Regions from separate parts of the Paenibacillus sonchi genome, predicted to be linked through region 1. Evidence: predicted binding sites of a transcription regulator. Region 1 holds the regulator's gene; the other holds the start of a gene.

The links. The regulator NrdR, encoded in region 1, represses ribonucleotide reductase genes. The targets are predictions, from matches to a motif close to AACACNATATATNGTGTT.
Region 2: the regulator NrdR is predicted to act here: its motif matches at 1,978-1,995, upstream of JI735_RS21990 (adenosylcobalamin-dependent ribonucleoside-diphosphate reductase).

What each region holds. Positions count from the first base shown of each region.
Region 1 is NZ_CP068595.1:4,660,401-4,663,530, forward strand. It holds gene JI735_RS20590 (lytic transglycosylase domain-containing protein) at 1-428, shown strand, start outside; gene JI735_RS20595 (alpha/beta-type small acid-soluble spore protein) at 502-720, opposite strand; gene nrdR (transcriptional regulator NrdR) at 887-1,363, shown strand; tRNA gene JI735_RS20605 (tRNA-Ala) at 1,909-1,984, shown strand; tRNA gene JI735_RS20610 (tRNA-Lys) at 1,997-2,069, shown strand; gene ltrA (group II intron reverse transcriptase/maturase) at 2,646-3,130, shown strand, end outside.
Region 2 is NZ_CP068595.1:4,956,234-4,959,363, reverse strand. It holds gene JI735_RS21990 (adenosylcobalamin-dependent ribonucleoside-diphosphate reductase) at 1-1,782, opposite strand, end outside; gene JI735_RS21985 (DEAD/DEAH box helicase) at 2,210-3,130, shown strand, end outside.

The sequences.
Region 1 (3,130 bases):
CCTATGAGATTGACCCGTTCCTTGTTGCGGCGATCATCCGGGTAGAGACGAACTTCAAAACCGGCCGTGAGTCCAAAAAGGGAGCAATCGGCCTGATGCAGCTGATGCCGGATACAGCCAAATGGGCGCTTGAAAAGGCCAAGCTGCCGGATGTCTCCCTGGAGCGGCTAAAAGAAGAGCCTTCGGCCAATATTGAGCTGGGTACCTGGTATCTGTCTTCCCTGTCCCGGAAGTTTGAGGGCAACCGCATAGCAGTTATAGCTGCTTACAACGCGGGCCCGGGCAAGGTGCAGCACTGGCTGGATGAAGGTGACTGGGACGGCACTGAGGCTGCGGTGAAGAATATCCCGTTTGGCGAGACTCGTCACTATGTGCAGCGTGTGATTTATTATTACGACCAGTATACGGAAATCTATAATGAGTTTTAACTTGAATGTAAAAAGAAGTATCAAACGGCCAAAAGACCGTTCAATACTTCCTAGGCAAGCTTATGGGGACAGGTTATCTGAACTGACCTGCCAGTGATTGTTCAGCCAGAGTTACAAGACGTTTGGTGATGAAACCACCGATCGAACCGTTTTCGTAAGAAGTTTTATTGCCTTGGTATCCGTCTGGGGAGAGGGTAATACCGAGTTCTTGGGCAACTTCAAATTTCAGTTGTTCCAAGGCTCCGCGTGCGTTCGGAGCTACAAGGTTATTGGAGCTGTTGTTTTGGCTCATTGCTGTTCACCTCCTATCGGTTGGTAACAGTATTATGTGCTGGACTTGCCATCTTCATAACAACAAAAAAACGGTGATTTATGGAAAATAGAATGAACCTCTTCAGGCGCCGGTTACCTGCCGGGCCGGGATGGTACCTATATTGCAAAAGGAAGTGATTAAGCTTATGAAATGCCCTTACTGTGATCACACCAATACCAAAGTGCTTGACTCGCGTCCGGCCAACGAGAATAAGTCAATCCGCCGCAGGCGGGAATGCGAATCCTGCAGCCGGAGGTTTACAACCTTTGAGATGATCGAAGAAACGCCGCTGATCGTGATCAAAAAAGGCGGCAGCCGCGAGGAATTCAGCCGCGACAAAATTCTGCGCGGCCTCATCCGCGCCTGCGAGAAACGTCCCGTCTCCGTCGAACGCCTGGAAGTCATCGTCTCCGAGGTCGAGAAATCTTTGCGCGGCATCGCTTTAGCCGAAGTGGAGAGCCGCCAGATCGGCGAGCTGGTTATGGAACAGCTGTACCCTGTGGATGAGGTCGCTTACGTCCGCTTCGCCTCCGTCTACCGCCAGTTCAAGGACATTAACATGTTCATGAAGGAACTGAAGGGCCTGCTGTCCAAAGGCACAGGGGAGCTGGAGGGATTGTAGTAGGGGCGTGACACCTACTACAAGTGGGGATTCCTGCAAGCGGTCTACGGGTTACTATGGGGGATCATCCAGCGGACATGCCTCTCCGGAGGAAAACAGGCTGCTAATGCTTCCTTATAAAAGAATAAGCCGCCGTTATAATGTGCGGCTTATTCCCAGTGTCAAAGCGTCGTGAGAAGAGGTGAGTAGTGCAAAGCTAGGTGGAAATAGTATAACTAATTTGTCCAATTTGTTGCGTTTGCGGAGTTTAGTTGGATTTTGTACACTTAATTCATGCATATTCATCCGAAACGGCCGCTTTTATCCTAATTAGTGGTACTTTTTCCCACATAGGCTAATCCATAAGGCAAATGAGCTCGATTAGTTGTACTTTTTCCACTTCAGTCATGGACCTCAAAAACATTTTTTAAAAAAGTGTTGACACAGCTCCCGATATTTTATATTATATAGAAGTCGCCTACGAAACAAATGAACAACTAAGCGGTATGAATGTTCCACCTTAAGTCAGTTTTTAGAATACATATTGTAGTTCTAAAACGGGTCATGGGGCCATAGCTCAGCTGGGAGAGCGCATCGCTGGCAGCGATGAGGTCAGGGGTTCGATCCCCCTTGGCTCCACCAATAACATCATATGGACTCTTAGCTCAGTTGGTAGAGCAGTTGACTCTTAATCAATTGGTCCAGGGTTCGAGTCCCTGAGAGTCCATCACAGAAGAAACGGCAGAGATGCCGTTTTTTTGCTATTTGGCGTGCCCAGAAGTACGCATTATCTAGTTGGTGAAAGTCCAACCAAGGGAGGGACCAAGCCACCTTTGTAGCTAGGATGCTTGCATATGGCGAAATCTGTGTGTAAAAGCGCATCGACAAAAGTATCAGTCAGAGACTGGGCGAGCAACAATCCAGGCCGCAACATCAAGTGAATCCTGCCGCGTCGTCAAAAAGGCCCTGCGAAGGGGAACAGAGGGAGCCGAGTCCCGCAACTATGGACGAAGGCCAAGGAAACTGTGCAGAACTTGGAACAGCAGTGAAGAACCCTCCGGCGTAATGGGAACGGCATGGATTGAAAGATAGTGCAGTGAACTGGGGAGACCCTCCCCCACACGGGAGAATTTTTTTTTGTAGGAACCCGTAAAGAGACGCTCTATAAGTCCAGAAGACGAAGTGAACCGTCTGTGGGAAGGGAGTCCGAGGGGCTCATAGTACCGAAGAACCTAAGGACAACATAACCTTAGGGAGGGAAGGAGCCCTGCTTTGTTTATGCTTTTGGAGGAGGTACGAGTGAGTGAATGCCAAAGGGCTAACGACACCAAAGGAAAAAGTTCAAGAACTCCAAGAAAAGCTAGGTCATGCGGCCAAGGAGAACAGCAAGCGTAAATTCCATGCCCTGTACGACAAAATCCACCGCTGGGACGTGCTGTGCGAAGCCTGGAAACGGGTGAAGGCGAATAAGGGGGCTGCAGGAGTAGATGCCGTGACGCTCGCAGATATTGAGGAACAAGGAGAAACAAGCTTCCTCAAGGCTTGCGAGAGAGAATTGAAAGAAGGCAACTACTATCCCCAGCCCGTACGGCGGCACTTTATCCCAAAGAAAGACGGGAAGCTAAGACCGCTGGGCATACCCACTGTTCGCGACCGAGTCATACAGATGGCAACTAAGCTGGTAATTGAACCCATCTTCGAAGCAGACTTCGAAGAAGTCTCTTACGGATTTCGTCCGAAACGAAGTGCGAAAGGAGCGTTGGAACGAATTCGGAAAGCCTGCAACCG
Region 2 (3,130 bases), 300 kb from region 1:
GTCCACCCAGCGCTGGATTGCCGCCTGCGCCCGGATATGATCCTTGGCGGACAGATCCATCGAGGTCACGAAGTAATCCGGGAGCTCTTCACCCGGATGGGCTTCCAGCCATTCCTGGGCAATCGGCACGAATTGCTCGTCGTAGCCGAGACGGCTCTGACGGAAGTATTTGAAGGCAAAATAAGGCTCGATCCCGGTCGAGGTGCCGACCATGGTCCCCGTGCTGCCTGTAGGTGCCTGAGTAATAACGGTAACATTGCGCATGCCGTTCTTACGGATCGATTCACCTACTTCAGGGTAGGTTTCGGTGATGTTTTTCATAAATCCGCTCAGCAGATATTTCTCTGTATCAAAGGCCTGGAAGGAACCCTTCTCACCGGCAATTTCGGACGAAGCCAGGTAGGCTTCGCGGGCCATGAAGCCGTAGAGCTTGTCCAGGAACTCCAGCGATTCCGGGCTGCCATAGCGGATGTTCAGCTTGATCATCAGCTCGGCCAGACCCATGGTTCCCAGACCTACGCGGCGTTCCTTGCGCTGATTGGCTTCATTTTCCGGGAAGTGGTATGGTGTCTTGTCAATGACGTTGTCCAGAAAACGGACGGAATAGCGGGTAGTCGTCGCAAGATCAGCCCAATCCACATCATGATTCTCCGCATCATAGAATTTGGAGAGGTTGACGGCAGACAGATTGCACACGCCCCAGCCCGGCAGACCCTGCTCACCGCACGGATTCGTGCAGATAATCGGGTTGAAGTACCAGCTGTTGGACATCTGATTATAGTATTCCATGAATACGACGCCCGGCTCAGCCGATTTCCAGGCCGATTCAATAATGGTATGCCAGACATCGCGGGCCTTGACCGTGCGGTAAGGAATGACTGCGCGTCCGTCAGCCTTCCATTTATCCAGATCGCCGTCCCAGACTGCATCATAATCAGGATCGGTGGTATCCGGGAAGACCAGCTCCCAGTCCAGATCCTCCTTCACAGCCTTCATAAAAGAGTTGCTCACGCATACCGACAGGTTGGCATTTGTCACCTGACCCATGGTCTGCTTCACGGTGATGAAATCGACAACATCCGGATGCCAGTCATTGATCATCAGCATCAGCGCGCCGCGGCGGCTTCCGCCCTGCTCAATCAGTCCGGTTGTGTAGCTGAACAGCCCGCCCCAGGATACGGAGCCGCTGGATGAGCCGTTCACGCCTCTGACAATCGCGCGGCGCGGGCGCAGCGAGGACAGGTTAATGCCAACTCCGCCGCCGCGGGCCATGATTTCTGTCATTTCGGACAGCGTCTGCATGATGCCGCCCCGGCTGTCTTTTGGCGAAGGCACGACATAGCAGTTGAACAGTGTCAGTTCTTCGCTTGCTCCGGCACCTGCGGCAATCCGGCCGCCCGGAACAAGCTTCCAGTCATCCAGAATCGACCGGAATTTACCTGTCCACTCTTCCTGAAGCTCAGGGGTAGACTCTACGGAAGCCATGGCGGAGGCAAGCCGGTCCCACATTTCTTCCGGGGTCTTCTCTATGTTAAGCGTCAGCTTCTCCACATCGGACTCTACAAGCTCGCCGCTGCGTGTTTTTACCGTTACGATACGCCCGGTGCGTTCAACAATTTCTCCGACTTCCTTGGTAGGGAATTTCGGATCGTCTTTGGTCAGCACAAGCACCACATCGCCTACCTTGGCATTGTTGCTGTCCGCATCCTTCCAGGCGTAGCGGTCCAAAAATATTTTTTCGCTCAGACCCTCAAGACGCTGCTTGCGTTCCACTGTACTCAATAGAAAAACCTCCCGGATATTGTGATATGTAAACCATGAAATACAAGGATGCCTCATGGCGCTGATCTATAAATCCCTATATTTCAGCAGAAACTTTGCGGGTATCCGCCGCTGCCGGCGTGCACTCAGGAAGATTCCCTTGTCAATAAAAAATAACCGCAAAATGCACGTTGTAATCAAAAATTTCAAGCATTTGTAACAATATATTGTGTCAGTCAGCTTTTCAACTATACCACATATTGTGTGGAAGGTCTTTTTCGAAAATAGGAGCATCTCGCCGAAATATCGGCAAAAGATGGCACTTTTACTCCCTCTTGCTCGCTATTTTACAACATCCGGCCGAAAATAGCAGGTTATGAATTCTCTCTTTAAGAGCATACTACTGCTACGCGTTCGATATGAACCAAGCACCGGAGGAGGCTGCAACATGACGCAATTATTCCGCAATTCCCTGCCCGAAGAGGCGGGTACCCCGGCCCCCCTGCTTCCTGTTCCCCTGTCTTTTGAACGAAACTGGCTGAATGATTTAGAGTCAAGGCTGGACAAGGGCGGACCTTGGGGAGACTGGAGATTATCCAGACTGGCCGTCGAGGGCGAGAAGTCCGGGCTTGTCACCAGCTTTGATGAGCTGCAGTGCATGAAGCATCTGTCCGGGCTGTCCCCGCTCCCCCACCAGCTTGATACCGCCCATAAGGTACTGTTCCAAATGTCAGGACGCGCCATTCTCGCCGACGAGGTCGGGCTTGGCAAGACGATTGAAGCCGGGCTTGTGCTGAAGGAATATCTGGTGCGGGGACTTGTGGCCAGGGTGCTCATTCTTGTTCCCGCTTCACTGGTGCTGCAATGGGTGCGCGAGCTGAATACCAAATTCGGGATTTCCGCTGTAGCCCAGAAGAAATCCTACTCCTGGGGCAATGACATTGTGGTCGCCTCTATGGATACCGCCAAGCGGGACCCGCACAAGGAAATGCTGCTGAACAATGAATACGACATGCTGATTATCGATGAAGCCCATAAACTCAAAAACAAAAAATCCTCCAACTACCTGTTCGTTCAGCAGCTCCGCAAAAAATACTGCCTGCTGCTCACCGCGACTCCGGTTCAAAACGATCTCGGGGAGCTGTTCAATCTGATTACGCTGCTGAAGCCGGGCCAGCTTGGAAACCAGGGGGATTTTGCCAGTAATTTCGTAGTGGACAAGCGCCAGCCGAAGAATGAAGTTCAGCTCCGGGATGAACTCTCCAAAGTCATGATCCGCAACCGCCGCGGCGAAGGTCCGGTCACCTTCACGAAGCGCAAAGTGCGCAATATACCGCTCACGCTCTCACCGGAGGAAAAAGTATTATAT